One region of the Streptomyces malachitofuscus genome, then DNA from elsewhere that is predicted to be linked to it. Evidence: riboswitches for the same ligand, from Rfam matches in the RefSeq annotation. Region 1 holds a riboswitch; the other holds the start of a gene.
What was found. A riboswitch is a leader RNA that binds a small molecule or an ion and turns the genes downstream of it on or off. The one in region 1 is predicted to bind thiamine pyrophosphate.
Positions count from the first base shown of each region.

Region 1 (15,416 bases):
GTGCACTCGGTGGCGGGCCTGCTGCCACCGGGCAAGCCCCTGATCGACACGGCCCCCTACTGCGCACCGCACCACTCGGCCACGATGCAGGCACTCGTCGGCGGCGGCCCCGGTACGGCCCGGCCGGGAGCGGTCTCCCTCTCGCACCGGGGCGTGCTGTTCCTGGACGAGACGCCGGAGTTCAGCAGCCGGGCCCTGGACGCCCTGCGCCAGCCGCTGGAGGCCGGACACGTGGTCATCGCGCGCAGTGCGGGGGTGGTGCGCTTCCCGGCGCGGTTCCTGATGGTGCTCGCCGCCAACCCGTGCCCTTGCGGACGTTTCTCGCAGACCAACGACCAGTGCGAATGCCCGCCCTCGGCGATCCGCCGCTACCAGGCCAGACTGTCCGGGCCACTGCTCGACCGGGTGGACCTGCGCGTCGAGGTCGACCGCGTCACCCGCACCGAACTGACGGCGGGCGGCGCCCGGGGCGAGACCACCGCCACGGTCGCCGAACGGGTGAGGGACGCCCGGGAACGCGCGGCCGCGCGGCTCACCGGCACGCCGTGGGGGACCAACAGCGAAGTCCCCGGACGGGAGCTGCGCAGCCGCTGGCAGGCCGCGCCCGGTGCCATGGACGACGCCGAACGGAGCCTGGAGCGCGGTGTGCTCACCGCCCGGGGTCTCGACCGGGTGCTGCGGGTCGCCTGGACCGTCGCCGACCTCTGCGGACACGACCGGCCCGACGCCACGGACGTGGCCCTCGCCCTGCAACTGCGCACCGGTGTCCCGCGCGGGGTGCCCATGACCGTCGGAGCGGCGGTATGAGCGCCGCGGCCGAGCCCGAGCGGGAGCTGCTCGGCCGGGTCTTCCTCACCCGGGTCGTCGAACCCGGTGACGAGACCGGCGGGCGCTGGGTCAGGGAACTCGGCGTGGACGCGGTGGTGCGGAGGCTGCGGAAAGGGACCGAGCCGCTGCCCGGGGTGAGCGGCAGACGATGGGCCGGCCTGGTCGCGCGGGCCGAGCGGGCCGAGCCGGGCAGGGACCTCGCCGTCGCCCGGGACGCCGGGGTGCGGTTCGTCCCTCCGGGCACCGCCGAGTGGCCCGCGCAGCTCGACGACCTGGGGGACGCCCGGCCGCTCGGGCTGTGGGTGCGCGGCGGTGCGGACCTGCGCATGTGGGCGTTGCGCTCGGTCGCCGTGGTCGGCGCCCGTGCCTGCACCGAGTACGGCGCGCACATGGCCGCCACCCTCGCGTCAGGCCTCGCCGAACGCGGCTGGATCGTGGTCTCCGGCGGTGCCTACGGGGTCGACGGCGCCGCTCACCGTGGCGCGCTGGGCTCGGGCGGCGCCACCGTCGCCGTCCTCGCCTGCGGCCTCGACCGGCCCTATCCGCGTGGACACGCCGGGCTGATCGGCAGGATCGCCGAGCAGGGTCTCGTCGTCGGCGAACTGCCGCCCGGCGAGCATCCGACACCGAGCAGATTCATCCTCCGGAACAGGGTGATCGCCGCGCTCACCAGGGGCACGGTCGTCGTCGAGGCCGCCCACCGCAGCGGCTCACTGGTGACCGCCCGAGCGGCCCGGAGACTGGGACGGCACACGATAGGGGTCCCGGGACCGGCCACCAGCGGGCTCTCCGCCGGGGTGCACGAGCTGCTGCGCCAGGACGCCGTCCTGGTCACCGACGCCGACGAGGTCGTCGAGCTGGTCGGGGACATGGGCGAGCTCGCGCCCGAGCGAAGGGGACCGGTGCTGCCCCGGGACCTCCTCGACCCGGCCGGCCGCCAGGTCCTCGCCGCGCTCCCGGCCCGCGGAGCGGCCCGGCCGGACGAGATCGCACGGGCCGCGCAGACCACGCCGGACGACGCGATCGCGAGACTGTACGAACTACGAGCACTTGGTTACGTCGAACGACACGGCGACGGCTGGAAGTTGACGCGCCAGGCGGTGGTGTCGGTACGCGGCGGCCCCGACACCCGTTGACGGAGCGTGTTCGGCCGTCCGGGGGAACCCCGACACCCCTTGGTAATTGCGCCAGTTGGGGTATCCCAGTGATCACTCAGAGCGACGGGCGTGCCCCGGTGGGGCGGCCTCCGGAACGAATCTGCGCACGGTCCCACCTCGATTCTTCGCACACCGCGACGCCGCAGTCACGCTACGCTCACGAGGGATCCCGACACGGACAGGCAACTCGACATCGGACAGACCACGCACCCAGCCCGCACCAGCCCACGGCAGAACGGCACTAGGCGACGAATGCCCCAGCACACCTCCGGGTCCGACCGGGCGGCGATCCCCCCAGCCGCCCGCGACGGTGGCAGCGTGCGGCCGCCCGCTCCCTCGACACTCGACGAGCTGTGGCGGTCGTACAAGGCGACGGGGGACGAACGACTGCGGGAGCAGCTGATCCTGCACTACTCGCCGCTGGTGAAGTACGTCGCCGGCCGGGTCAGTGTGGGGCTGCCCCCCAATGTCGAGCAGGCGGACTTCGTCTCCTCCGGGGTCTTCGGGCTGATCGATGCGATCGAGAAGTTCGACGTCGACCGGGAGATCAAGTTCGAGACCTACGCGATCACCCGCATCCGGGGCGCGATGATCGACGAGCTGCGGGCACTGGACTGGATCCCGCGCTCGGTGCGGCAGAAGGCGCGCAACGTGGAGCGCGCCTACGCCACGCTGGAGGCACGGCTGCGGCGCACGCCGTCGGAGGGTGAGGTCGCCGATGAGATGGGCATCTCGGTGGCCGAGCTGCACGCGGTTTTCAGCCAGCTGTCGCTGGCGAACGTCGTCGCCCTGGAGGAGCTGCTGCACGCCGGGGGTGACGGCGGCGACCAGCTGAGCTTCATGGACACCCTGGAGGACACCGCCGCCGACAATCCGGTGGAAGTGGCCGAGGACCGGGAGCTGCGGAGGTTCCTCGCCCGGGCCATCAACACGCTCCCGGACCGGGAGAAGACCGTGGTCACGCTGTACTACTACGAGGGCCTCACCCTCGCCGAGATCGGCAACGTCCTGGGCGTGACCGAGAGCCGGGTCAGCCAGATCCACACCAAGTCCGTGCTCCAGCTGCGCGCGAAGCTGGCGAGCTTCGGCCGCTGAGCCCGTCCGGCGGAGAGCCGGCCGATCCTCTGGCCGCCGCGGGCCGTGCCTCCGTAAAGTGGTTGACGTGCCAAGGATTCGAGCGGCCTCCGTGGCCGAGCACCGGTCGATGCAGCGAGCCGCCCTGCTGGACGCGGCACGCTCCCTGCTGTCCGAGGGCGGTACGGAGGCGCTGACCTTCCCGGCCCTCGCCGAGCGCACCGGCCTCGCGCGTTCGTCCGTGTACGAGTACTTCCGCTCGCGGGCCGCTGTCGTCGAGGAGCTGTGCGAGGTCGACTTCCCGGTCTGGGCGGCGGAGGTCGAGGCGGCGATGGCGGCCGCCGACGGGGCCGAGGCCACGATCGAGGCCTACGTCCGCAAGCAGCTGGAACTGGTCGGGGACCGGCGGCACCGCGCCGTGGTCGCGATCTCCGCGAGCGAACTCGACGCGGGCGCGCGCGAGAAGATCCGCGCCGCGCACGGCGGTCTCGTGGCCATGATCGGCGACGCCCTGGCAGGCCTGGGCCACACCGAGCCCCGCCTCGCGGCCATGCTCCTCCAGGGCGTGGTCGACGCCGCCGTGCGCCGCATCGAACTGGGCGCGGCGGAACACCCCGACGCGATCACCGAGGCAGCGGTCACGATGGTCCTCAGAGGTGTACGGGGCTGACGACCGCCCCACCCCGGACACGCAGCGTTTCCGCGGCGCCCTGCGCCGCGCGCACGCATGCCTCTCGCCTCTCCGGGACGGAGCGGGCCGCCCAGGACGCCACCACGGCGCGTGAAGGCCGGCGCAGCCGCCCGCGTCGGCTGCCCGTGGGCGGGGCGACGGACGCGTCCGCCGGTGATCATCCGGGTACCGCGATCCCCAGCACCGGCAGCAGTCGCGACGGGCCCCTGTGCAGCAGCCACGGGGGCAGCAGGGTGAGCGGATCCAGATAGACGTCGGCCCGCAGCAGTCCCCAGTGCACACAGGGTGCCGTGCAGTGGGAGCCCCCGGGTTCCACCGTGCCGATCGCCTCACCCGCCGTCACCTCGTCGCCCTCGGCCACCGACGCGCGGACCGGTTCGAAGGTCGTGCGCAACGGGGGATCGCCCGTGCCCGCCAGTTCCACCGCGACGACGCCCCGCCCGGCCACCCGGCCCGCGAAGGAGACCCGGCCCGCCGCCACCGTCCGTACCGGCGTCCCCGGCGCCGCCGCCAGGTCCACGCCACGGTGCCCGCGCCCGTACGCCGTCGCCGGCGGCTCCCAGCCCCGCAGCACCCGGGGCCGTATCCCCACCGGCCACGCCCGTCCGACAGCCGGCGCCGTGCCGTCGACCTCGGCCGCCGGTGCCGCCGCCGGCCAGGACGGAGGCGGCGGGACCAGCAGCGCCGCCAGGGTCATGATCATCAGCAGGACCAGCCGTGCGGCCGTCCTCGCCCAACGCATCCATCGCATCGTTCGCATGCCCGCAGCGTGCCGGGAGCCTGTGATCAGCGCCCGGACCTGTGGACCGCCGGCCGGGTTGTGGACAACGGCGTCACCCGCGGCCTCGCGGGTCCCGTACACTTCTGGTGGCGACCCGGGCCACCGGGTCGACTTCGCACGCCCCGACATCAGGACCGGTCACGGCCGGCACCCCGATGTCAGCGCCCCTCGGTCCTTGCGGCAACGGCGCGTCGTGGGCGTCAGGCGCGGAAGCCGTCCGGCATCCGCGGCACAACCGAGAAATTCAAGGAGATACGGCCATGGCCGTCGTCACGATGCGGGAGCTGCTGGAGAGCGGCGTCCACTTCGGTCACCAGACCCGTCGTTGGAACCCGAAGATGAAGCGCTTCATCTTCACGGAGCGCAACGGCATCTACATCATCGACCTGCTCCAGTCGCTGTCGTACATCGACCGCGCCTACGAGTTCGTCAAGGAGACCGTGGCCCACGGCGGCACGGTCATGTTCGTCGGCACGAAGAAGCAGGCGCAGGAGGCCATCGCCGAGCAGGCCACCCGCGTCGGCATGCCCTACGTGAACCAGCGCTGGCTGGGCGGCATGCTCACCAACTTCTCGACCGTCTACAAGCGTCTGCAGCGCCTCAAGGAGCTCGAGCAGATCGACTTCGAGGACGTGGCCGCCTCCGGCCTCACCAAGAAGGAGCTGCTGGTCCTCTCCCGCGAGAAGGCCAAGCTGGAGAAGACCCTCGGCGGTATCCGCGAGATGCAGAAGGTGCCCAGCGCCGTCTGGATCGTGGACACCAAGAAGGAGCACATCGCGGTCGGCGAGGCCCGGAAGCTCAACATCCCGGTCGTCGCCATCCTCGACACCAACTGCGACCCCGACGAGGTCGACTACAAGATCCCGGGCAACGACGACGCGATCCGCTCCGTCACCCTGCTCACCCGCGTGATCGCCGACGCCGTCGCCGAGGGCCTCATCGCCCGCAGCGGCGTCGCCACCGAGGGCAAGGGCGAGAAGGCCGCCGGCGAGCCGCTGGCCGAGTGGGAGCGCGACCTGCTCGAGGGCGAGAAGAAGGGCGAGGAGGCCGCTCCGGCCGCCGCCGAGGCCGAGAAGCCGGCCGAGGCCCCCGCCGAGGCCCCCGCCGCCGAGGCCGCTCCGGCCGCCGAGGCCGAGCAGGCCTGACCGCCCCGTCAGAGCCGTTGACGGCGGGAGCGGTGACATCTCATCCGCTCCCGCCGTTCACCCGTAGGTCAGCGGCGAGTCGGAGACCTGCCCTCAGGTAGGTCCTGACCCGCAGATCTCCGAACCTCCAGACTTCGAGAAAGATTCACAGACTCATGGCGAACTACACCGCCGCCGACGTCAAGAAGCTCCGGGAGCTCACCGGCGCCGGCATGATGGACTGCAAGAAGGCGCTGGACGAGGCCGACGGCAACGTCGACAAGGCCGTCGAGGCGCTCCGCATCAAGGGCCAGAAGGGCGTCGCCAAGCGCGAGGGCCGCTCCGCCGAGAACGGCGCCGTGGTCTCGATCATCGCCGACGACAACTCCTCCGGTGTCCTCGTCGAGCTGAAGTGCGAGACGGACTTCGTCGCCAAGGGCGAGAAGTTCCAGGCCGTGGCCACCGCCATCGCCGAGCACGTCGCCAAGACCTCCCCGGCCGACCTCGAGGCCCTGCTCGCCTCCGAGATCGAGGCCGGCAAGACCGTCCAGGCGTTCGTGGACGAGGCCAACGCCAACCTGGGCGAGAAGATCGTCCTGGACCGCTTCGCGCAGTTCGCCGACGGCTACGTGACGGCGTACATGCACCGCACGATGCCCGACCTGCCCCCGCAGATCGGTGTGCTCGTCGAGCTGGACAAGCCCAACGCCGAGATCGCCAAGGGCGTCGCCCAGCACATCGCCGCCTTCGCGCCGAAGTACCTCTCCAAGGACGACGTCCCGGCCGAGGTCGTCGAGTCCGAGCGCCGCGTCGCCGAGGAGACCACCCGCGCCGAGGGCAAGCCCGAGGCCGCCCTGCCGAAGATCGTCGAGGGTCGCCTCAACGGCTTCTTCAAGGACGCCACGCTGCTCGGCCAGCCCTACGCGCTCGACAACAAGAAGTCCGTCCAGAAGGTCCTGGAGGAGGCCGGTGTCACCCTGAAGCGCTTCACGCGCATCAAGGTCGGCATCTGAGTCCGTACCGCGACGGGCGCGCGACCCCGATAGGGTCGACAGCAGTCGTTCGGACACGCGTCCGCGCACGCGCGCGTGCCGGACGACAGCAGATCTGACGAGGAGGCCATTGCCGCATGGGATGCGAACCACGCCCCACCGGCAATGGCCTTCTTCGTATGTGCAACACGCGAAAGAGGCGGGATCCCCGATGACCACCAAGGCTGAGAAGAGCGACGACGGCAAAGTACGCGGCCGGTTTCTGCTGAAGCTGTCCGGAGAGGCCTTCTCCGGTGGCGGGGGGCTGGGTGTCGACCCCGACGTGGTGCACGCCATCGCACGTGAGATCGCGGCCGTCGTACGGGACGGGGCGCAGATCGCGATCGTCATCGGCGGCGGCAACTTCTTCCGCGGCGCCGAGCTCCAGGTGCGCGGCATGGACCGCGCCCGCTCCGACTACATGGGCATGCTCGGCACCGTGATGAACTGCCTCGCCCTCCAGGACTTCCTGGAGAAGGAAGGTGTGGACTGCCGCGTGCAGACCGCCATCACCATGGGGCAGGTCGCCGAGCCCTACATCCCGCTGCGTGCCGTACGCCACCTGGAGAAGGGCCGTGTCGTCATCTTCGGCGCCGGTATGGGCATGCCGTACTTCTCCACCGACACCACCGCCGCCCAGCGCGCCCTGGAGATCGACGCCGAGGCGCTGCTCATGGGCAAGAACGGCGTGGACGGGGTCTACGACTCCGACCCCAAGACCAACCCCGACGCCGTCAAGTTCGACGCGCTCGGCTACGGCGAGGTCATCACCCGGGACCTGAAGGTCGCCGACGCGACGGCCGTCACGCTCTGTCGTGACAACAGCCTGCCGATCGTCGTCTTCGAGCTTCTGAAGGAGGGCAATATCGCCCGCGCGGTCAAGGGTGAGAAGATCGGCACGCTTGTGGGTGACCACGCCGGTCGCAACTGACCGGGGGATGGACAATGTCCTGCCGGTCGGGAACCGTGCAGGAAGAAGACGCGACGCAGCCGGCCGCCGCCCCGACAAGGAACCGCAGCCGGGCCTACTCAAGACACGCAGGAGCAAGTGGTGATCGAAGAGACCCTCCTCGAGGCCGAGGAGAAGATGGAGAAGGCCGTCGTGGTCGCCAAGGAGGACTTCGCCGCGATCCGCACCGGCCGTGCGCACCCGGCGATGTTCAACAAGATCGTGGCCGACTACTACGGCGCGCCGACGCCGATCAACCAGCTGGCCTCGTTCTCCGTGCCCGAGCCGCGCATGGCCGTGGTGACGCCGTTCGACAAGAGCGCGCTGCGCAACATCGAGCAGGCGATCCGCGACTCCGACCTGGGCGTCAACCCGAGCAACGACGGCAACATCATCCGGGTGGTGTTCCCCGAGCTGACCGAGGAGCGCCGTCGCGAGTACATCAAGGTCGCCAAGGGCAAGGGTGAGGACGCCAAGGTCTCCATCCGTTCCGTGCGCCGCAAGGCCAAGGACGCCATCGACAAGATGATCAAGGACGGTGAGGTCGGCGAGGACGAGGGCCGCCGTGCGGAGAAGGAGCTCGACGACACCACCGCGAAGTACGTCGCCCAGGTGGACGAGCTCCTGAAGCACAAGGAAGCGGAACTGCTCGAGGTCTGATGAACGACTCTTCCTGGGGGCCGCCGCAGACCGGGTACTGGGGGCCGTCCGACCACGGGCCCGGCCAGGGGGCTGCCCCGGCGGGTCCCGCGTACGATGCGCACTACGCGCAGCAGACTCGCCCCATGCCCATCGTGCCCGACGTGCCCGAACACGGCGGAGACCAGGATGCGGACCGGGGGGCCGCTCGGCTGAGCGGCCCCCTGTTCCGAGACGAGATGCCGCAGGCACGGCCCCATCCCGGGGAGGTGCAGCAGAATCCGGAGCCCATGCCCGACGCCCCGCAGCCGGCGCCCGCCCCGCAGAAGAAGAGCGCGGGACGCGACCTCGGCGCCGCGATAGGCGTCGGCGTCGGACTCGGCGCGGTGATCGTCGCGTCGCTGTTCGTCGTCAAGGCCGTATTCGTCGGGGTGGTCGCCGTCGCCGTCGTGGTCGGCCTGTGGGAGCTGACCACGCGGCTCGAGGAGCGCAAGGGCGTCAAGGCACCCCTCGTCCCGCTCGCGCTCGGCGGTGCGGCCATGGTCGTCGCCGGGTACGCCCGCGGGGCCGAGGGCGCGTGGGTCACCATGGCGCTCACCACGCTGGCGGTGCTCGTCTGGCGTATGACGGCGCCGCCCGAGGGCTACCTCAAGGACGTCACGGCGGGCGTCTTCGCGGCGTTCTACGTCCCGTTCCTGGCGACCTTCGTCGCGATGATGCTCACCGCCGACGACGGTCCCTGGCGCGTCCTCACCTTCCTCCTGCTGACCGTGGTCAGTGACACGGGCGCGTACGCCGTCGGCTGGCGCTTCGGCAAGAACAAGCTCGCCCCGCGGATCAGCCCCGGCAAGACCCGCGAGGGCCTGCTCGGCGCCATCGCGTTCGCGATGGTCGCGGGCGCCCTGTGCATGCAGTTCCTGATCGACGACGGCAGCTGGTGGCAGGGCCTGTTGCTGGGCCTCGCGGTCGCGGCCAGCGCCACCCTGGGCGACCTCGGCGAGTCCATGATCAAACGCGACCTGGGCATCAAGGACATGGGCACCCTGCTGCCCGGCCACGGCGGCATCATGGACCGCCTGGACTCCCTGCTGCCGACGGCACCGGTGGTGTGGCTGCTGCTGGTCCTCTTCGTGGGCTCCGGCTGACCCACCCCCTCCACACCGCTCGGGCCCCCGTCCTCCCAGGACGCGGGCCCGATCCCGTTGCAGCGGACGGTGTCCCTCCACGGGGCGGGCGAGACCCGGGAACGTCCGGGCCGCCGGCCCGTTCCGAGCCCGGCCGGGCCACCCGAGTCGATCTGCGACACTGGTACAGCCATGCCTAAGCCCGGAGAACTTACTTTCGTCGCCCCCCGTGGAGCCAAGAAGCCGCCGCGGCATCTTGCCGATCTCACGCCCGCCGAGCGCAAGGAGGCGGTCGTTGCGGTCGGTGAGAAGGCGTTTCGTGCCAAGCAGCTCTCGCAGCACTACTTCGCGCGGTACGCGCACGATCCGGAGCAGTGGACCGACATCCCGGCCGGCGCGCGCGGCAAGCTGCAGGAGGCGCTGCTTCCGGAGCTGATGACGGTCGTGCGGCATCTGTCGACCGACCAGGGGACGACCCGCAAGACGCTGTGGAAGCTGTTCGACGGGACGCTCGTCGAGTCCGTGCTGATGCGTTACCCGGACCGGGTGACCATGTGCATCAGCTCGCAGGCCGGCTGCGGTATGAACTGCCCGTTCTGCGCCACGGGGCAGGCGGGACTGGACCGGAACCTCTCGACGGCCGAGATCGTGCACCAGATCGTGGACGGGATGCGCGCGCTGCGGGACGGCGAGGTGCCCGGCGGCCCGGCGCGGCTGAGCAACATCGTGTTCATGGGCATGGGGGAGCCGCTCGCCAACTACAAGCGGGTCGTGGGTGCCGTCCGGCGGCTCACCGACCCCGAGCCGGACGGGCTCGGGCTGTCGCAGCGGGGGATCACCGTGTCCACCGTGGGCCTCGTACCGGCCATCCACCGCTTCTCCGACGAGGGCTTCAAGTGCCGGCTCGCCATCTCGCTGCACGCTCCCGACGACGAGCTGCGCGACACCCTCGTCCCGGTGAACACGCGGTGGAAGGTGCGCGAGGTACTGGACGCCGGGTTCGAGTACGCGGCCAAGTCCGGGCGGCGGCTGTCCATCGAGTACGCGCTCATCCGGGACATCAACGACCAGGCCTGGCGCGGTGACCGGCTGGGGCGGCTGCTCAAGGGGCGGCCCGTGCACGTCAACCTCATCCCGCTCAACCCCACGCCCGGCTCCAAGTGGACCGCCTCCCGCCCCGAGGACGAGAAGGCGTTCGTCGAGGCGATCGCCGCCCATGGTGTGCCGGTGACGATCCGGGACACCCGTGGACAGGAGATCGACGGGGCGTGCGGTCAGCTCGCCGCGAGCGAGCGGTAAGGTGACCCGAGTAAGTCCTAGGTAAGTACAACCTCATATTCCGACAGGGGAGCGCCACAGCGCTGAGAGTGCGGCACCGGCCGCAGACCCTCCGAACCTGGCCCAGGTCATTCTGGGTAGGGAGATCGGTCATCACTCGAGCTGTTGCGCCCTGCCCGGGACTCCGCCCAGGGGTCCCGGGCAGGGCCGCGTCTCTTCCTGGTCACCCCCAGGAGGAATCAAGTGGGCATCACCAAGAAGGTCACGGTCCTGGCCGTCGGGCTGGGGCTGGTCACGCTGTCCGCGTGCGGGTCGTCCGACGACGGCGGCAGCGGCGACGGCGGCGGGTCCAGGACCGTGACCCTCGTCAGCCACAACTCGTGGGCCGTGTCCGAGGACGTCGTCGCCGCCTTCGAGAAGCAGTCCGGCTACGAGCTCAAGGTCCTCGAGGACGGCGACGCGGGACAGGCCGTGAACAAGGCCGTCCTGACCAAGGACAATCCCCAGGGCGACGTCTTCTTCGGCGTCGACAACACCCTGCTCTCCCGCGCCCTCGACAACGGGCTGTTCCAGCCGTACGAGGCCCGGGGCGCGGAGAAGGTCCTGCCCGAGTACCGGGCCGACGAGGACGAGCACCGGGTCACCCCCGTCGACACCGGCGACATCTGCGTCAACTACGACAAGGCGTGGTTCAGCGAGAACGACGTGAATCCGCCGAAGACCTTCGACGACCTGATCAAGCCCGAGTACAAGGACCTCCTGGTCGTCGAGAACGCCTCCACCTCCTCACCCGGCCTGGGCTTCCTGCTCGGCACGGCCGCGAAGTACGGCGACGAGGGCTGGCAGGACTACTGGAAGAAGCTCCGGAACAACGGCGTCAAGGTCGTCGACGGCTGGGAGCAGGCCTACAACGAGGAGTTCTCCGGCTCGGCCGGCGGCAAGAAGGCCAAGGCCGATCGCCCGCTCGTCGTGTCGTACGCCTCCTCGCCGCCCGCCGAGGTCATCTACGCCGACCCCAAGCCGAAGACCGCGCCCACCGGCGTGGCCGAGGGCACCTGCTTCCGCCAGGTCGAGTACGCCGGACTGCTGAGCAACGCGAAGAACCCCGAGGGCGGCAAGGCGCTGCTCGACTTCCTGGTCGGCAAGCAGTTCCAGGAGGACATGCCGCTCAACATGTTCGTGTACCCGGTGCTGGAGGACGCGGCGGTGCCCGCGGAGTTCAGTGAGTTCGGGCCGCAGGCGAAGGATCCGGAGACCATGGACCCGGCGAAGATCGCCGAGAACCGTGACCAGTGGGTCAAGTCGTGGACCTCGCTCGTACTGAAGTGACGCGAGCCGCGGCCAGGCGGCGCGGGAACGCGGCGCGGCTCGGTCTGATGGCCGTGCCCGTCGCGTTCTTCGCCGTCTTCTTCGCCTATCCCGTCGCCGCGATCGTCGCGCGCGGTCTGAAGACGGACGGGACCTGGCAGCTCGGGCGGATCGGGGACGTGCTGGCCCAGTCCGACGTCCGGCAGGTCCTGTGGTTCACCACCTGGCAGGCCCTCGTCTCCACCGCGCTCACCCTGCTGATCGCCCTGCCCGGCGCCTATGTGTTCGCCCGCTTCGACTTCCCCGGCAAGCAGGTGCTGCGAGCCGTGGTCACGGTGCCGTTCGTGCTGCCCACGGTCGTCGTCGGCACGGCGTTCATGGCGCTGGTCGGACGCGGTGGACTCCTCGACGCACTGTGGGGCGTGCGCCTGGACACCACCGTGTGGGCGATCCTGCTGGCGCATGTCTTCTTCAACTACGCCGTCGTGGTGCGCACGGTCGGTGGTCTCTGGGCCCAGCTCGACCCGCGGCAGGAGGAGGCCGCACGGATGCTCGGCGCCTCGCGGTTCGCGGCCTGGCGGACCGTCACCCTGCCCGCGCTCGCGCCCGCCGTGGCGGCCGCCGCGCTGATGGTCTTCCTGTTCACCTTCACCTCCTTCGGAGTGGTGCAGATCCTGGGCGGGCCGACCTTCTCCACGCTCGAGGTGGAGATCTACCGGCAGACCTCCGAGATCTTCGACCTGTCCACGGCCGCCGTCCTGACGATGATCCAGTTCGTCGCCGTGGGCTCCATCCTCGCCCTGCACGCCTGGACCGTCCGGCGGCGGGAGACCGCGCTGCGGCTCGTGGACGCCACGGTGACCGCCCGCCGGCCGCGCGGCGCCGGGCAGTGGGCCCTGCTGGGCGCAGTCGTCGCCACCGTCGCCGTACTGCTTCTGTTGCCGCTCGCGGTGCTGGTGGAACGTTCTTTCGGTGCCGGCGGTCTCGGCTACTACCGGACGCTGACCGAGGACGACGGAGGCGTGTTCCTGGTCGCGCCGATCGAGGCGGTCGGCAACTCGCTGCAATACGCCCTCGCCGCCACCGCCATCGCCGTGGTGATCGGCGGCCTCGCGGCCGTCGCGCTGACCCGGCGGGACGCGGGACGGCTGGTGCGCGGGTTCGACGCCCTGCTGATGCTGCCGCTCGGGGTGTCGGCGGTGACGGTCGGCTTCGGCTTCCTGATCGCCCTCGACGAGCCGCCGCTGGACCTCAGGGCCTCCTGGATCCTGGTCCCGCTCGCGCAGGCGCTCGTGGGGGTGCCGTTCGTCGTACGGACCATGCTGCCGGTGCTGCGGGCCGTGGACGTGCGGCTGCGGGAGGCGGCGGCGGTGCTCGGGGCGTCGCCGTGGCGGGCCTGGCGCGAGGTGGACCTGCCGATGGTGCGGCGGGCGCTGCTGATCGCGGCCGGCTTCGCCTTCGCGGTGTCGCTGGGGGAGTTCGGGGCGACGGTGTTCATCGCGCGGCCGGAGAACCCCACGCTGCCGGTGGCCGTGGCGCGGCTGCTCGGGCGGCCCGGAGACCTCAACTACGGCCAGGCGATGGCCCTGTCGACGATTCTGATGATCGTGTGCGCGGTGGCGCTGCTGGTGCTGGAGCGGCTGCGGACCGACCGGACCGGGGAGTTCTAGATGCTGCTGAGCCTTCGGGCCGCGACCGTCCGCTTCGGCGGGCGGGCGGTGCTGGACGCCGTCGACCTGGAGGTCGCCGAGCAGGAGATCGTGTGTGTGCTCGGGCCCAGCGGCAGCGGCAAGTCGACGCTGCTGCGGGCGGTCGCGGGTCTGCAGCCCCTCGACGCCGGGCGGATCCTGCTCGACGGACACGACCAGTCGGGCGTGCCCGCGCACCGGCGCGGGGTGGGGCTGATGTTCCAGGACCACCAGCTCTTCCCGCAGCGGGACGTGGGCGGCAACGTCGCGTTCGGGCTGCGGATGCACGGCGCGTCACGCGCCCGGCAGGCGGAGCGCGTGGCGGAGCTGCTGGACCTGGTGGGTCTGCCCGGGGCGGCAGGGCGGGCCGTCGCCGCGCTGTCCGGGGGCGAGCAGCAGCGCGTCGCGCTGGCCCGTGCCCTGGCTCCCAGTCCCCGGCTGCTGATGCTGGACGAGCCGCTCGGACAGCTCGACCGGTCGCTCAGGGAACGGCTCGTCGTCGAACTGCGCGAGCTGTTCGGCAGGCTGGGCACGACCGTGCTCGCCGTGACCCACGATCAGGGCGAGGCGTTCGCGCTGGCCGACCGGGTGGTGGTGATGCGGGACGGGCGGATCGCCCAGTCCGGCACGCCGCTCGAGGTGTGGCAGCGGCCGGCCGACGCCTTCGTGGCGCGTTTCCTCGGTTTCGAGAACGTCGTCGAGGCAGCCGTCGGGGACGGGGCCGCCGTGACCCCCTGGGGCAAGGTCCCTGTGCCGGACGGTGCCCCGCAGGGCACGCGGACGCTGCTGGTCCGGCCCGCCGGTGTCCGCCTGGTGCCCGTCGAGGAGGGGCTGCGCTGCACCGTGGCGGCGCGTACCTTCCGGGGCACCCATGTCGCCGTGCACCTCCAGCCCGAGGACGCGCCCCGGCTGGAGGCGGCCTGTGCGCTGAGGGCCGCGCCGGAGGTCGGGGACGAGGTCGGAGTGGAGTTCGACGAGGCGGAAATCGCCGTGCTGGGGTGACCGCGGCTGCCTAGGGTGTGCGTCATGACTCAACTCGCGTACGACCGTTACTGCCGCGAGATCGCCGGTCAAGTGGCGCTGCTGCGGACCGTGGTGACGTCCGGCGCCGATCTGTCGGCACCGGTGCCGACCACCCCCGAGTGGTCCCTGGAGGAGCTCGTACGGCACGTCGGCGGCTCGCTGCGCTGGGCGGCGCTGATGGTGCGCACCGGGGCCGAGGACGAGATACCCGAGGAGCGGGTGCCCGGATACGACGGGCCGGGGGAGTGGGGCGACCGCGGCGCGCTGGACGCGTGGCTGGCGGAGTCCGGCGAGCTGATCGTCGGCGACCTGCGGACGGCCGGGCCCGACGCGAAGGTGTGGAGCTGGGCGGACATCCGCAACGCCGGGTTCTGGGCCCGCCGTATGACGCACGAGCTGATCGTCCATCGCGCGGACGCGGCCCTCGCCGCGGGACTGCCCTTCGAGGTCGCGCCCGAGGCCGCCGCCGACGCGATCGACGAGTGGCTGGAGATCGTCGAGTGGGCGCAGCGGACGGATCCCGAGGACTCGGTGCACGAGCTGCGCGGGCCCCGGCGCACCATCCATCTGCACGCCACGGACACCGGGGCGGACACCGGCGCGGAGTGGCTGATCGAACTCACCGAGGAGGGCGTCTCCTGGCACCGGGGCCATGAGAAGGCCACGGTCGCCCTGCGCGGACCGCTCACCGCGGTGCTTCTGGCCTTCTACCGCCGGGTGC
Region 1 is NZ_JBVIGA010000008.1:123,978-139,393, reverse strand. It holds gene ACZ44S_RS14115 (YifB family Mg chelatase-like AAA ATPase) at 1-807, shown strand, start outside; gene dprA (DNA-processing protein DprA) at 804-1,964, shown strand; gene whiG (RNA polymerase sigma factor WhiG) at 2,238-3,080, shown strand; gene ACZ44S_RS14100 (TetR/AcrR family transcriptional regulator) at 3,172-3,729, shown strand; gene ACZ44S_RS14095 (murein hydrolase activator EnvC family protein) at 3,908-4,501, opposite strand; gene rpsB (30S ribosomal protein S2) at 4,792-5,676, shown strand; gene tsf (translation elongation factor Ts) at 5,832-6,668, shown strand; gene pyrH (UMP kinase) at 6,859-7,617, shown strand; gene frr (ribosome recycling factor) at 7,738-8,295, shown strand; gene ACZ44S_RS14070 (phosphatidate cytidylyltransferase) at 8,295-9,419, shown strand; gene rlmN (dual-specificity RNA methyltransferase RlmN) at 9,591-10,697, shown strand; TPP riboswitch at 10,733-10,838, shown strand; gene ACZ44S_RS14060 (thiamine ABC transporter substrate-binding protein) at 10,920-12,005, shown strand; gene ACZ44S_RS14055 (ABC transporter permease) at 12,053-13,654, shown strand; gene ACZ44S_RS14050 (ABC transporter ATP-binding protein) at 13,655-14,674, shown strand; gene ACZ44S_RS14045 (maleylpyruvate isomerase family mycothiol-dependent enzyme) at 14,699-15,416, shown strand, end outside.

Region 2 (15,416 bases), on a different contig from region 1:
CTGGACGTGTACGAGGCGGAGGCGGGCCTGTTCTTCCTCGACAAGTCGCTGGAGGCCGTCGACGACGACACCCTGGCCCGCCTGGTCACCTTCCCGAACGTCCTCGTGACCTCCCACCAGGCGTACTACACCGAGGACGCCGTCGGGCAGATCGTCGAGACGACGGTGAGCAACGTCCTCGACTACACCGCCGGCCGCCGCTCCGAGAACGTGCTGGTGCCGCGCAGCTGACCCATCAGCTCCCGCACGACCGCCGCGCCGTTCAGGGTCAGCACCGACTCGGGATGGAACTGCAGCGACGCGAACCCCGCGCCCCGCAGCGCGTGCACCTCGCCGTTGGCGGCGCGGCTCACCTCGACGCCGTGTGCGGCCAGTTCCCGCGCGGCGTCCTCGCCGCAGTGCGCCACGAAGCTGTTGTAGAAGCCGACCGTCTCCGGCCGCCCGAACAGATCGACCTCCGTCTGCGCCCCCTGGTACGGCACCTCCTTGCGTACGATCTCCAGGCCCAGCTCGGCCGCGATCAGCTCGTGGCCGAGGCAGACGCCGAGGACGCCGTGCCGGTTGCCGCCGACGACCTCGGCGGTCAGCGCGCGCAGGAACCGCATCTTCGGGTCGGCCGTGTCGGAGGGGTCGCCCGGCCCGGGACCCAGCACCAGCGGCCCCTCGTGTGCGAGCACCGTCTCCCGCAGGCCCGGCTCGTCGTACCGGCGCACGGTCACCTCCAGACCGGCGGCGCGCAGCACGTGGGCGAGCATCGCGGTGAAGGTGTCCTCCCCGTCGACGACCAGCGCATGACCGGTCAGCGTGTCGGACCGCTCCTGCATCCGCAGCCAGAACGGGGCCAGCGAGGCCCGGCGCCCGTCCAGCGCCGCCCGCACCCGCGGGTCGTCGGCGAGCCCCGGCCGTACGGACTCCGCGCGCGGCCGTCCCGGGCGCACGCCCAGCGCGGCCAGCACCCCGGCCGCCTTGGCGTGGGTCTCCGCCACCTCGCCCGCCGGGTCGGAGCCGCGCACCAGCGTGGCCCCGACCGGCACCCGCAGCCGCCCGTCCGCGTCGATGTCGGCGGTGCGGATCAGGATGGGGGAGTCCAGGGTCTGGGCGCCGCCCTCGTCGCGGCCGATGAGGGCGAGCGCGCCCGCGTAGTAGCGCCGTCCGCCGGTCTCGTGCCGCTCGATCACCCGGCAGGCGTTCTGCACCGGCGACCCGGTGACGGTCGCCGCGAACATCGTCTCGCGCAGCACCTCGCGCACATCCAGCGAGCTCCGGCCGCGCAGTTCGTACTCGGTGTGCGCGAGGTGCGCCATCTCCTTGAGGCGGGGGCCGATCACGACCCCGCCCATGTCGCCGACGGTGCACATCATCTTGAGCTCCTCGTCGACGACCATCGACAGCTCCTCGATCTCCTTGCCGTCGGCGAGGAAGTCCAGCAGGTGCTCGGGGGTCGGCCCCTCGGCCGGATAGCGGTACGTCCCGCTGATCGGGTTCATCACGACCGTCCCGCCGGACGCCCTCACGTGCACCTCGGGGCTGGCCCCGACCAGGGTCCGCTCCCCGGTGTGCACGACGAACGTCCAGTACGCGCCCCGCTCGCCTTCCAGGAGCCGCCGGAACAGCGCCAGCGCGTCGGCCCGCCCGAACCCGGGGATCTCGCCCTCGTAGGTCCGCCGGATCACGAAGTTGGCGCCCTCGCCCCGGCCGATCTCCTCGTCGAGGACCCGCCCGACGATCCGCGCGTACTCCTCGTCGCCGACGTCGAAGCCGCCGCCCTCGACGCGGACGTCGTGGGCGGGGAGCCGGTCGAGGGCCTCGGCGAGCGGGATCTCGTGGCGCTCCTCGGGCGTCAGCACCAGCAGCGGGGTGCCGTCGTCACGGACGTCGAAGCCGCGCTCGCGGATCTGCCGGAAGGGGACGAGCGCCAGCCCCTCGTCGGGCAGGTCGGCCAGGCGCTCCCGGTCGGTGACCGGTCCGATCAGCAGCTCGACCACCTCGTGGTCGTGCCCCGGGGTGCGGCGGCGCAGCAGGGCGAAGGGGCGGTCGTCGTGGGGAAGCTGTGCCAGGTCCATGGGGGGCGTTCCTCGTTTCGTCTCGGTCATGAGCGGGCGGTCGGAGCGGGCTGTCACGACCGTCGGAGGAACGACCCCGGGAAACACCGAAGGCCGCCCCTCGGGCGGCCTTCGCGAAGTCTGTGCGTACGCGCAGTCAGTGGGCCGCCGGGAGAGCGGTCCACCACCAGGTGCGGGTCGAGTGCGCGAACATGGCCCCGACACTAGCGCATCTCGGACCGATGCGGCCCTTGTCTCATTTGTTGAGCGCCGGGATGGACGACCGATCCGACCCCGTAATGTGGGTTCCGTGACCGTGAACGCTAAGACCAGCGCGAGCGCTGGCAACACCTGGCGAAACCTGCCCGCGGCGCAGCAGCCCGAGTACCCCGACGCCGAGGCTCTGCGCGCAGTGATCGCGGACCTCGAGTCGTATCCGCCGCTCGTCTTCGCGGGCGAGTGCGACCAGCTGCGCGCCCGGATGGCGGCCGTCGCCAAGGGAGAGGCGTTCCTCCTCCAGGGCGGCGACTGCGCCGAGGCCTTCGACGCGGTGTCCGCCGACCACATCCGCAACAAGCTGAAGACGCTGCTCCAGATGGGCGCCGTGCTCACGTACGCCGCCTCCGTGCCCGTGGTGAAGGTGGGCCGGATCGCCGGGCAGTACTCCAAGCCGCGCTCCAAGCCCACCGAGACCCGCGACGGCGTGACGCTGCCCACCTACCGGGGCGACTCCGTCAACGGGTTCGACTTCACCGAGGAGGCCCGGGTCCCGGACCCCGAGCGGCTGAAGCGCATGTACCACGCGTCGGCGTCCACGCTGAACCTGGTGCGCGCCTTCACCACCGGCGGGTACGCCGACCTGCGCCAGGTGCACGCCTGGAACCAGGACTTCGTGAAGTCGTCCCCGTCCGGCCAGCGCTACGAGCAGCTGGCCCGGGAGATCGACCAGGCGCTGAACTTCATGCAGGCCTGCGGCGCGGAGCCGGAGGAGTTCAAGACCGTCGAGTTCTTCTCCTCGCACGAGGCGCTGCTGCTCGACTACGAGTCCGCGCTCACCCGCGTCGACTCGCGCACCGGACATCTGTACGACGTCTCCGGGCACATGGTGTGGATCGGTGAGCGCACCCGGCAGCTGGACCACGCGCACATCGAGTTCGCGTCCCGGATCCGCAACCCGATCGGCATCAAGCTCGGCCCGAGCACGACGGCCGAGGAGGCGCTGCAGTACATCGAGCGCCTCGACCCCGAGCGTGAGCCCGGCCGGCTGACCTTCATCGTCCGGATGGGCGCGGACAAGATCCGTGACAAGCTCCCCGAGCTGGTCGAGAAGGTCACCGCGTCCGGTGCCGCCGTGGCCTGGGTGACCGACCCGATGCACGGCAACACCTTCGAGGCGGCCTCCGGCCACAAGACCCGCCGCTTCGACGACGTGCTCGACGAGGTGAAGGGCTTCTTCGAGGTCCACAAGGAGCTCGGCACCCACCCGGGCGGCATCCATGTGGAGCTCACGGGCGACGACGTCACCGAGTGCGTCGGCGGCGGCGACGAGATCTTCGTCGACGATCTGCACCAGCGCTACGAGACGGCCTGCGACCCGCGGCTCAACCGCAGCCAGTCGCTGGACCTCGCGTTCCTCGTCGCGGAGATGTACCGCGACCAGTAGCGGAACCGGCCGGTGGCACGGCGGACGGGGTGGGGCGTGTATCACACAGGATGCCGCCCCACCCCCCTTTTTTGTGTCTTCGGGTGCCGGGTAAGGTTAGGTTAGCCTCACCGATCAGGGGTCGGTACGGCTCGACCCAGCACTTCGTCGGGAGGTGACCCGCGTGTTCGTCTGCAGTTGCTTCGGCGTGACCGAGGAACAGGTGAAGGGGCACGCGGAGGCCGGAGCGTGCACGCCCCGGCAGATCGCCTCCGCCTGCAAGGCCGGCACCGACTGCGGCGGCTGCGTACGGCGCATCCAGGCGCTGCTCGGCCGCGGCGCGTGCCCCCGTCGGCAACTGATCGACCAGGGCGAGCCGCCGCTCACCACGGAGCTTCCGGAAGCCGCCTGAGCGCGTCCCGGGGGCCGTCGGTCAGTGCGTCGTGCCCGGGCCCGAGGCGTCGGGCTGGGACTGCTCGATGACCGTCGACAGGTAGAGCGCCTCGCCCAGCTTCTCGATCAGTTCCAGCTGGGTGTCCAGATAGTCGATGTGGTGCTCCTCGTCGGCCAGGATCGCCTCGAAGACGTTGGCCGACGTGATGTCGCCCTTGTTGCGCATGACCTCCACGCCGCGGCGCAGCCGGTCGATCGCCTCCACCTCGATCTCCCGGTCGGCCTGGAACATCTCGGTGACGGTCTGCCCGACCCGGACGTGGAACAGCCGCTGGTAGTTCGGCAGGCCGTCGAGCAGCAGGATGCGGTCGGTGAGCAGCTCCGCGTGCCGCATCTCGTCGAAGGACTCGGCGCGCGTGTACTCGGCGAGTTTCGTCCAGCCCTTGTGGTCCTGCAGCTTCGAGTGCAGGAAGTACTGGTTGATCGCCGTGAGCTCGGCGGTCAGCTGCTCGTTGAGGAATTCGATGACCTCGGGGTCGCCCTGCATCGCATGGGCTCCTTCCGCGCGGGGAACTGGCAGGTTGGGCCGCATGATTGCACCGGCGAGGAAGATCGTCCAGTAAGTCTTGACTTAGTAAGTAAGTACATGCTTAGTCGTTTCTGTGTTTGATTGCCCGATTGTTCCTGGCCCGGTTCAGGGGCATCACCCCCGGTCTGTCAGGATGGAGACATGGGTCAGCCGGCGGAACGCGAATCGGGGGAGCGCGCATCAGAAGGAGCGGCGCGGTTCGAGCTCCCGCCGGGGCAGCGACTGCAGAAGGGCTGGCCGGTCACGCACTACGGGCCGGTCCCCAAGTTCCGGCCCGAGCGGTGGGAGTTCCGGGTCTTCGGCGCCACCGCCGACGGTGAGAAGCACTGCTGGAACCACGAGGAGTTCACGGCCCTGCCGTACGCCACCGTCGTGGCCGATCTGCACTGCGTCACCAAGTTCAGCATGGTCGGCGCCGAGTGGGGCGGCATCCCGGCACGCACCGTCGTCGACCTCGCCCCGCCCGCACCCGACGTCACCCATGTGATGGTGTGGGCGGAGTACGGATTCAGCTCCAACCTCCGGCTCGCCGACTTCATGTCCTCGCGTGCCCTCTTCGCCACCCACAAGGACGGCGAGCTGCTGACCGCCGAGCACGGCTTCCCGCTGCGGCTCATCGTCCCCCATCTGTACGCCTGGAAGGGCCCCAAATGGGTGCGCGGCGTGGAGTACATGACCACGGACCGGCGTGGCTTCTGGGAGGAACGCGGCTACCACAACCTCGGCGACCCCTGGAAGGAACAGCGCTACTCCTACCAGGAGGGACCCGGCGACGGCCCCGAGCTCTGACCGCCGGGCGCCTCAGGCGTCCCGGAGCTTCTTCAGCCGCTCCACGTCCGCCGCGTGTCCCTCCTTGCCGCCGGGCGTCTCGATGACCAGCGGTACGCCCTCGGTCGCCGGGTGCGTCATCAGCGCCCGGAACGGGTCCTCGCCGATGTGTCCGGCGCCGATGTTCGCGTGGCGGTCCTTGTGGGCGCCCACCACATCCATGGAGTCGTTGGCGTGGATCAGCTTCAGCCGCCCCTCGCCGACGGTCTCCACCAGCAGATCCAGCGTCTGACGCATTCCGTCCGGCCCGGTCAGATCGTGCCCGGCCGCGAAGACATGGCAGGTGTCCAGGCAGACCCCCAGCTTCGGATGGGCGTCCAGCGCCTCGAAGTACGGCCCGAAGTCCCAGGTCCGTGAGCACAGCGAGGAGCCCTGGCCCGCGGTCGACTCCAGCAGCAGGAACGGATCGTCGTCCTGGGTGAGCTCCTCGAGCAGCGGCAGCATCCGCTCCCGCACCTGCCTCAGCGCCACCGACCGCTCACGTCCGCCGGTCGCGCTGCCCGTGTGGACCACCACGCCCAGCGCGCCGATCTCCCGCCCGCGCCGCAGCGAGTGCCGCAGCGACTCCACGGACCGCTCCACGGTCGCCTCGGTGTGCGAACCGAAGTTGATCAGATACGGGGCGTGCACGTACGCCGGGATCGACTCGGCGGCGCAGGCCGCGCGGAACGCCTCGTCCTGCCTGGGGTTGCCGGCCGGGGTGGCCCAGCCGCGCGGATTGGCGACGAAGACCTGCACGGTCTCGGCGCGCAGCTCACGGGCGTAGGACAGGCCGACGGAATGCAGACCGCCGGCCACGGGCACATGGCCGCCGATCGGGTTGCGGACGCGGCCGGACGGGTGACTCTTCACCCGTCAAGGGTGTCATGCGCGGGCGCGTCCCCGGACGGCCCCTCCCGTCAGCGGATCTCGATGGTGATCGTCGAACCCTTGGGTGCGGTGTCGCCGCCGTCCACGGACTGACCCTTCACGGTGTCGCCGAACAGGCCGAGCAGCCCGCGGTCCTCGTCCACCTGGAACCCGGCGCCCTCCAGCTTCTCCTTGGCCTCGTCCACGCTGTCGCCGACCACGTCCGGCACCTCGACCATCTCGGGGCCCTTGGACAGCGTCAGCGTCACGGTGTCGCCCTCGGCGGCCCGGCTGCCGGAGCCCGGATTCTGCCGGGCCACCTCGCCCGCGTCGTACTCGGAGGTGACCCGCTCGCCGGCGATCTCCACCTTCAGGCCGGCCTCCTCCAGCTCGGCACGCGCGTCCTCCGGGTCGTCGCCGGTCACATCGGGCACGTCCACGGGGCTGCCCTTGCTCACGGTCAGCGCCACCGCGGAGCCCGCCCGGACCTCGGTGCCCTTGCCCGGCTCCGTGGAGATCACCGAGCCGGCCGGCACGGTCTCGCTGAACTCCCAGGTCGCCATACCCGGCTCCAGACCCTCGTCCTTCAGCAGCGACCGCGCCTTGTCCAGCGGATAGCCGTCCAGGTCCGGCACCCGCACGGTCTGCGGGCCCTTCGAGATCGTCAGCGACACCGAGTCGTTGCTGCGGATGCGGTCGCCGGCCTTCGGATCGGTGGCGACCACCTTGCCCCGCTCCACCGTGTCGCTGTACGTCTCCTTCACCTCGCCGATGTCCAGCCCGGCGTCCGCCAGCCGGTCCCGGGCCTCCTTCTCGGTCTTCGCCAGCAGCGGCGGGACCTTGGTGAACTGGCCGGAGTTGATGTACCACACGCCCGCGCCGAGCCCGAGCACCAGCAGCACGGCCACGACGATCGCCGTCGGGCCGCGCCGCAGCGCCGTGCGCCGCCTCGGCGGCAGCGGCGGCGGGGACCGGAACCGGCTGGTGTGGTGCACCCGGTCAGAGCCCTCGTCCTCGTTGACGGGCAGCGGGCGGGGCATCGTCAGCGCGCGCGGGATGACGCTCGTACGGTCGTCCGCGTTGTCATGGCCGTCGTGCTCCGACATCAGCGCCTGCGGCGGCACCGCGTCGAGCTGCTCGTCACCCAGCCGGCCGCGCGTGTCGCGGGCCTGCGCGAGCAGCGCCACCGCGTCGTGCGGGCGCACCTCGGGGTGGCGCGCGGTCGCCGAGGCGACCAGTTCGTCCAGCTCGTACGCCATACCCGGCACGGCGGCCGAGGGCGGCGGCACGTCGTCGTGGAGATGCTTGTAGAGCACGATCGCGGGGGAGTCGCCGTCGTGCGGCTTCTCGCCGGTCAGCATCTCGTACAGCAGGATCCCGCAGGCGTAGACGTCCACGCGCGGGTCGGCGGTGCCGTGCTCGATCTGCTCCGGGGCCAGGTACGAGACCGTGCCCAGCACGGTGCCCGTGGTGTTCGTCACCGAGTCCACCGCGCGGACCAGCCCGAAGTCGGCGACCTTGACCCGGCCGTCGTCCCCGATCAGCACGTTCTCCGGCTTCATGTCCCGGTGCACGAACCCGGCCCGGTGCGCGGCACCGAGCGCGGCCAGCACCGGCTCCAGGATGTCCAGGGCGGCCCGCGGCTGGAGCGCCCCGCGCTCGCGCAGCACGTCACGCAGGGTGCAGCCGGCGATGTACTCCATCGCCAGGTAGACGTACGCGCCGTCGGTGCCCTGGTCGAAGACCTGCACCACGTTCGGGTGGGCCAGGCGGGCCACCGACTTCGCCTCGCGGATGAAGCGCTCGACGAAGGAGGCGTCGGCGGCGAGCGAGGGGTGCATCACCTTGAGCGCGAGGATCCGGTCGAGGCGGGTGTCCACGGCCCGGTAGACCGTGGCCATCCCGCCGACCGCGATCCGCGCGTCGACGCGGTAGCGGCCGTCGAGCACCTGCCCGACCAGAGGGTCCTGAAGGGTCGTGTCCACGCAGCGAGTCTACGAGGCACGACGGACACTCCCGACCGGTTGATCCCCTGTTGAAGCGGACCTGTGACGTGTGTCGCGCCGCTGTCACTGTGGGCGCTCCGCGCCGCAGCTGCGGGCAGTCGTGCCTCCCCCAGTGCCTCAAGGGCCTGGGAGGTACCCCCAGGGCGATGGGGGTCCCCGCTCATGGGGGTACCTCCCGCTCGAGCGAAGTCGAGAGTGGGGGAGAAGCCGAGAGTGGGGGAGGGTGGGCGGTGGGGGTACCTCCCGCTCATGGGGGTCCCCCCGCCCGAGCGCAGCCGAGGGTGGGGGAGAAGCCGAGAGTGGGGGAGGCACCCTGCAGCGCCGGAAAGCGATCCCACCCCCGCCCGGCCACAGCTCCGGCACCGTCAGAACGCCGGCCGCTCCGGATCCAGCACCGCCAAGCCCTCCGCGGGAGACGACGCCGTCGCGAACCACCGCCGCGGAATCCGCCCCGCCAGCCGCGCGAGCCGCCCTGCCTCCACCGCCCCCCGCATGGCGGCGGCCATCACCACCGGCTCCTGCGCCCGCGTCACGGCCGACGCCAGCATCACCCCCGCACACCCCAGCTCCATCGCCAGCGCCACGTCGGACGCCGTCCCCGCCCCCGCGTCGAGGATCACCGGCACCCCCGCCCGCTCCACGATCAGCTCGAAGTTGTGCGGGTTGCGGATCCCCAGTCCGGACCCGATCGGCGACCCCAACGGCATGACCGCCGCGCACCCGGCGTCCTCCAGCTTCCGCGCCAGCACCGGATCGTCGTTCGTGTACGGCAGCACGGTGAACCCGTCGTCGACCAGCGTCTCCGCCGCGTCCAGCAGCTCCACCGGGTCCGGCAGCAGGGTCCGCTCGTCCGCGATCACCTCCAGCTTGACCAGGTCCGTGCCGAGCGCCTCCCGCGCGAGCCGCGCCGTCAGCACGGCCTCCCCGGCGGTGAAGCACCCCGCGGTGTTGGGCAGCACCCGGATCCCGAGCTTCTCCAGCACCGACAGCACGGACCCCTGCACCGAGGGGTCGACCCGCCGCATCGCGACGGTCGTCAGCTCCGTACCGGACGCCACCAGCGCCCGCTCCAGCACGTCGAGGCTCGGCGCCCCTCCCGTGCCCATGATCAGACGGGACGTGAAGGACGTACCGCCGAGGACGAACGGATCGTCGGCCATGGTCAGCCTCCTTGGACGGCGGTGAGGACCTCCACCCGGTCCCCCTCCGCGAGGGGGGTGGTGGGCCACTGCGCGCGGGGGACGACGGTTTCGTTGAGGGCGGCGGCCACACCCGAGGGCGCCGCGGTGAGCGTGGTGACCACGGTGTCCAGGGCCGTGCCGGGCTCGATCCGCCGGCGCTCCCCGTTGACGGAGATGTTCATGCGGGCTGCTCCGTGAGGACGGCGGCGCCGAAGCGCCGGGGGGTGAAGGGACGTGCCTCCTCCGGCAGTTCACCGGTGGTGAGGACATCCGCGATGGCGTCGCCGGTGACCGGCGTCAGCAGCACACCGTTGCGGTAGTGGCCGGTTGCCAGCACGAGCCCCTCGAGCTCCGTCGGACCGAGCAGCGGCGCGTTGTCGGGGGACCCGGGGCGCAGTCCGGCCCGGGTGTCGACGAGCGGCAGTTCGGTGATCCCGGGAACCAGCTCATGGGCGTCGCGCAGCAGTGTGTACACGCCGCCCGCGGTCACCGTGGTGTCCCAGCCCAGCTCCTCGCTCGTCGCGCCGATCACCAGCTCGCCGTTCTCCCGCGGCACGAGGTAGACATGGCTGCCGCGCACGACAGCCCGCACGGTCCGGCTCAGGAAAGGGCCGTGGCGTTCGGGCATCGTCAGCCGCAGCACCTGCCCCTTCACGGGGCGCACGGGCGGCAGCACGTCCTCCGGGACGCCCGTGAGCCGTCCGCTGAGGCTGCCGGCGGCGAGGACCACCTGGCCGGCACCCAGCCCGACGCCGTCGGCGGTGACGACCCCCGTCGCGCGGTCACCCGCGACGACGAGCCGCTCGGCCCACGCGCGGTGCACGGTCACGCCGGCCCGCTCACAGGCGGTGACGAGGGCGGCCGCCAGCCGGCGTGGATCGATCTGGTGGTCGCCGTCCACCCGCAGCCCGCCGCGCACCCCCGGCGCGAGCATCGGCTCCAGGCGCCGGCACTCGCGCCCGGACAGCCACTGCGCGTCCAGGCCCGAGCGCTGCTGGAGCGCGTGCAGTTCCCGCAGATGGGCGCGGTCGTCGGCGTCCAGGGCCACCGCGAGGGTGCCGCACCTGCGGTAGCCGAGGTCGTGGCCGGTGAGTTCGGTCAGCTCGGCCGCGAAATCGGGATAGCGCCGCGCGGAGGCGAGGTTCAGACCGAGCAGGGTCTCCTCGCCGTAGTGCAGTTCCGTGACGGCGGCCAGCATCCCGGCGGCCACCCGGGCGGCGCCGCCGCCCGGCTCGGGGTCCACGACGGTCGTGGCGAGACCGCGCTGTGCGGCCCGCCAGGCGGTGACCAGTCCGATGATTCCGCCCCCGACGACGAGGACGTCTGAGGTACGCGTGGGCGACATGGGCGTCCAGCCCCTCCCTTCGCCGGCATGACCCGGATCAGGTTCGTACGGTCGGAGGCCGCCAGCCTCCCTCTCAGCCCGGTGCGTCCGGGCTCCCGCGAGTGCTTTACGTTGGCCACCCTAGCCCTCGGGACAACGCGCTTGTAAGGGAGCCTCCGCGTGGCACGATCGCTCGACGGACTCGTCCTCGCCCCCGTGGCCGACCAGGCGCCGGGCCAGGTCGGCACCCGCACCCGGTTCGTCTACCACGAGCGGGACGGCGAGATCTGGGCCGACTACGCGGGCGGCGACGTCGTGCGCGGGCACCTGGTCGGCACCCGCGCGGGGGACCGGCTCGACTTCCGTTACGTGCAGCTCAAGCGGGACGGATCCACATCCTCGGGGCACTGTGTGTCGACCGTCGTGGAGCTGCCCGACGGGCGGGTGCGGCTGGAGGAGACCTGGGAGTGGGAGTCGCAGCCGGGCAGCGGGACGAGTGTGGTGGAGGAGCTCGAACCCGTCGATGCCGGGCCGGGTGTCCAAGGTGACCGGGTGAGCGAGCAGACGCAGGAACCGGGACGTTCCCAGCCGCGGCGTGTCGTGGTGGCGGGGGCGGGCATGGCCGGTGTGCAGACGGCGGCAGCCCTGCGGGAGCAGGGCTTCACCGGCACCGTGACCCTGATCGGCGCGGAGCCCCACCAGCCCTACGACCGGCCGCCGTTGTCCAAGGCGGTCCTGCTCGGCACGGCCGAGAGTTCCGCCTTCGACGTGGACTTCGAGGAACTCGGCGTCGAACTGCGCCTCGGCTGCGAGGTGCTGGGTCTGCGTCCCGCGGACCACGAGCTGGACACGGAAGCCGGGCCCGTCCCCTACGACGTCCTGGTGATCGCCACCGGCGCGGAACCGGTCCGGCTGCCGGGCACCGACGGCGTCCCCGGTGTGCATCTGCTGCGCACCCTGGACGACGCCGAACGCCTGCGGCCGGTGCTCGCGCGGCAGCACGACATCGTGGTGGTCGGCGCCGGCTGGATCGGCGCGGAGTTCGCCACGGCGGCCCGCGGGGCGGGCTGCGCGGTCACCGTCGTGGAGGCCGAGGAACGGCCGCTGGCCGGGGTGCTGCCCGCCGAGGTGGCCGCCCCCATGACCGCCTGGTACGCCGAGGCGGGCGTCACCCTGCGCACCCGCGCGCGCGTGGAGCGCGTCGAGCCCGGTGAGGTCGTCCTGGACGACGGGACGCGGCTGCCCGCGGGTGCGGTGGTCGTCGGCATCGGGGCCCGGCCCGCCACGGCCTGGCTGGCGGGCTCCGGGGTCGAGCTCGGCGCCCGGGGCGAGGTCGTGGCCGACCGCGCTCTGCTGACCTCGGTGCCGGACGTGTACGCGGTCGGCGACTGCGCGTCCTTCCCGTCCGGCCGCTACGGCGAGCGCCTGCTGGTCCACCACTGGGACAACGCCCTGCAGGGGCCCCGCACGGTCGCCGCGAACATCCTCGGCGTACCCGCCGGCCGGGCCCCGGCGGTGTACGACCCGGTGCCGTACTTCTGGTCCGAGCAGTTCGGGCGCTTCGTCCAGTACGCGGGCCACCACGCGGACGCCGACCGGACCGTGTGGCGTGGCGACCCGGCTGAGCCGGCGTGGAGCGTGTGCTGGCTGCGCGGCTCCCGCCTGGTCGCGCTGCTCGCGGTGGGGCGGCCCCGGGACCTGGCACAGGGGCGCCGGCTCATCGAGGCGGGGACGGCCATGGACGCGGAGCTGATCGCCGACCCCGGCCGGCCCCTGAAGTCGGCGACGGCGTGAACCGTGGGCGTACGTCGCGTGGCCGACGCGTCCGCCCGGGTGGCGGGGGCTGACTTCCGACTGTCAGTGGCAGGTGGCAGGCTTGTCCCGTGACCGAGATTGACGCAAAGATCGATGCTCTCGTCCCCGCCTGGCTCACTCTCCCCGACATCGCCGAACGGTTCGGCGTCGAGGTGACGCGCGTCCGGCAGCTGGTCAAGGAGGGCCAGCTCATCGCCGTACGCCGAGGTGAGAACCGCGCGCTGCACGTTCCCGCCGCCTTCATCGACGGGGACAAGGTGGTCAAGGGCCTGAGCGGCACCCTGACGCTCCTGCGGGACGACGGCTTCACGGTCGAGGAAATGCTGGAGTGGCTCTTCACCCCCGACCCGACCCTGCCGGGCACGCCCGCGCAGGCGCTCGGCGAGAACCGCGGTACGGAGGTGAAGCGCCGGGCCCAGGCGCTCGCGGTCTGACCCGCACCCGACCGACAGACGACCGGACAGCAGCCCCGTCGGCCGGGGCACGCGCCCCGGCCGACGGGCGCCCCTGCCCGCGCGGGTGGGCGTGCCGCGGCCGGCCGGGGCGGCATAGGGTCCGTTGCGGTGTGCGCTCCCTCGCCCCTGGCGGGCGGGTGCGCCCCGACGACGCACCGGGTCCCGCCCGGTCGTGCCACACCGACATCCCGGGGGGACACCCGTATGACCGACACCGTCCGAGACCGGCTCGCCGACGCCCGGGTCTATCTCTGCACCGACGCCCGCAAGCGGCAGGGGGACCTCCCGGAGTTCCTGGACGCGGTCCTGGCGGGCGGGGTCGACATCGTGCAGCTGCGGGACAAGGGCATGGAGGCCGGTGAGGAGCTGGAGCATCTGGCGGTCCTCGCCGACGCCTGCGCCCGCCACGGCAAGCTGCTCGCGGTCAACGACCGCGCGGACGTCGCCCACGCCGCAGGCGCCGACGTTCTCCACCTCGGCCAGGGCGACCTGCCCGTTCCCGCCGCGCGGGCCCTCCTCGGCCCGGACCTCCTGATCGGCCGCTCGACCCACGCCGAGTCCGAGGCCGCCGCGGCCGCCGTCCAGCCCGGCGTGGACTACTTCTGCACCGGCCCCTGCTGGCCCACCCCCACCAAGCCGGGCCGGCACGCCCCCGGCCTCGGCCTGGTCCGCCACACCGCCGCCCTCGGCACCGACCGCCCCTGGTTCGCCATCGGCGGCATCGACCTCGGCAACCTCGACCAGGTGCTGGAGGCCGGAGCCCGACGGGTCGTCGTGGTGCGTGCCCTCACCGAGGCGGACGACCCGGGTGCCGCGGCCGCCGCCTTCGCCGAGCGCCTGCGGGAAGTCGCCCCGGACGTGGGATGACGCCCCGCCGGACCCCCGGTCGTCTCAAGTTCGTCCACACTGTGGACAGCAAGTCGGCAAATCGGACAAAATCCCTGCTTCTGGTTGGGGGACCGCCGCCCCCTGGCTAACCTGCCGGTATGGCCCTCGGAACCGCATCCACCAGGACTGATCGCGCCCGCACCGTGCGCGACATGCTCGCCGCCGGAAAGACGACGTACTCGTTCGAGTTCTGGGCCCCCAAGACGGAGAAGGGCGAGCGCAACCTCTGGAACGCGCTCCGCAGGGTCGAGGCCGTCGCCCCCAGCTTCGTCTCCGTCACCTACGGCGCGGGCGGTTCCACCCGCGCCGGCACGGTCAAGGCGACCGAGCAGATCGCCGCCGACACCACCCTCACCCCGGTCGCCCACCTCACGGCCGTCGACCACTCCATCGCCGAGCTGCGCAACATCATCGGCCAGTACGCCGACGCCGGGATCCGCAACATGCTCGCCGTGCGCGGGGACCCGCCCGGCGACCCCATGGGCGACTGGGTGCCGCACCCGCAGGGCCTTACCTATGCCGCCGAACTCGTCCAGCTCATCAAGGAGTCGGGCGACTTCTGCGTCGGCGTCGCCGCCTTCCCGGAGATGCACCCGCGCTCGGCGGACTGGGACACCGACGTCGCCCACTTCGTCGACAAGTGCCGGGCCGGCGCCGACTACGCGATCACGCAGATGTTCTTCCAGCCCGAGTCCTACCTGCGCCTGCGTGACCGAGTACACGCGGCGGGCTGCGAAACCCCCGTGATCCCCGAGGTCATGCCGGTGACCAGCGTGAAGATGCTGGAACGGTTGCCAAAGCTCAGTAATGCCTCGTTCCCCGACGCCCTCAAAGAGCGCATCCTCACAGCGAAGGACGATCCGGCGGCGGTACGCTCCATCGGTATCGACTTCGCCACGGAGTTCTGCGCGCGGTTGCTGGCCGAGGGAGTGCCGGGACTGCATTTCATCACGCTGAACAACTCCACGGCGACGCTGGAAATCTACGAGAACCTGGGCCTGCACCACCCACCGCGGGCCTAGACCGGTCGCACGGACATACGACACACTGCGTAGCGACCACTGGGAGAGGGGCGTACATGGGCTGGACGGTCCTCTACATCGCGTTCGGCATCGTCGCGCTGTGGTTGCTCGGCGAGGTGCTGCTGCAGTACAAGGCGCGCCTGCGCTGGCGGCTGCTCGCCTTCGCGGGCTTCCTCGGCGTCGTGCTCGGTGTGCTGATCCCCTCCGTGATCGTCATCGGTCTCGGCGCCGCGGCCTTCGCCGTCGGCCAGACCTACGTCACGCTGTCGTTCCGCCGCGGCTTCCAGGCGGGCTGGGCGGTCAACGCGCCGCTGCTGGCCGGCGCCAAGGGGCGTCGCGGCGACCCCGGGCGCCAGGAGCCCACCCTGGAGGTCTCCGACCT
Region 2 is NZ_JBVIGA010000020.1:113,053-128,468, reverse strand. It holds gene ACZ44S_RS27115 (2-hydroxyacid dehydrogenase) at 1-231, shown strand, start outside; gene ACZ44S_RS27110 (anthranilate synthase family protein) at 183-2,063, opposite strand; gene ACZ44S_RS27105 (trp operon leader peptide) at 2,200-2,256, opposite strand; gene ACZ44S_RS27100 (class II 3-deoxy-7-phosphoheptulonate synthase) at 2,353-3,705, shown strand; gene ACZ44S_RS27095 ((2Fe-2S)-binding protein) at 3,869-4,096, shown strand; gene bfr (bacterioferritin) at 4,118-4,624, opposite strand; gene ACZ44S_RS27085 (sulfite oxidase-like oxidoreductase) at 4,808-5,455, shown strand; gene ACZ44S_RS27080 (deoxyribonuclease IV) at 5,468-6,346, opposite strand; gene pknB (Stk1 family PASTA domain-containing Ser/Thr kinase) at 6,394-8,328, opposite strand; gene ACZ44S_RS27070 (thiazole synthase) at 8,715-9,509, opposite strand; gene thiS (sulfur carrier protein ThiS) at 9,512-9,712, opposite strand; gene thiO (glycine oxidase ThiO) at 9,709-10,875, opposite strand; TPP riboswitch at 10,873-10,984, opposite strand; partial or broken gene ACZ44S_RS27055 (avidin-fold protein) at 11,035-11,355, shown strand; gene ACZ44S_RS27050 (NAD(P)/FAD-dependent oxidoreductase) at 11,407-12,648, shown strand; gene ACZ44S_RS27045 (Rv2175c family DNA-binding protein) at 12,738-13,103, shown strand; gene thiE (thiamine phosphate synthase) at 13,329-13,991, shown strand; gene metF (methylenetetrahydrofolate reductase [NAD(P)H]) at 14,111-15,034, shown strand; gene ACZ44S_RS27030 (SCO2102 family sporulation regulator) at 15,091-15,416, shown strand, end outside.
Region 2: another riboswitch for thiamine pyrophosphate. It lies ahead of thiO (glycine oxidase ThiO); the one in region 1 lies ahead of ACZ44S_RS14060 (thiamine ABC transporter substrate-binding protein).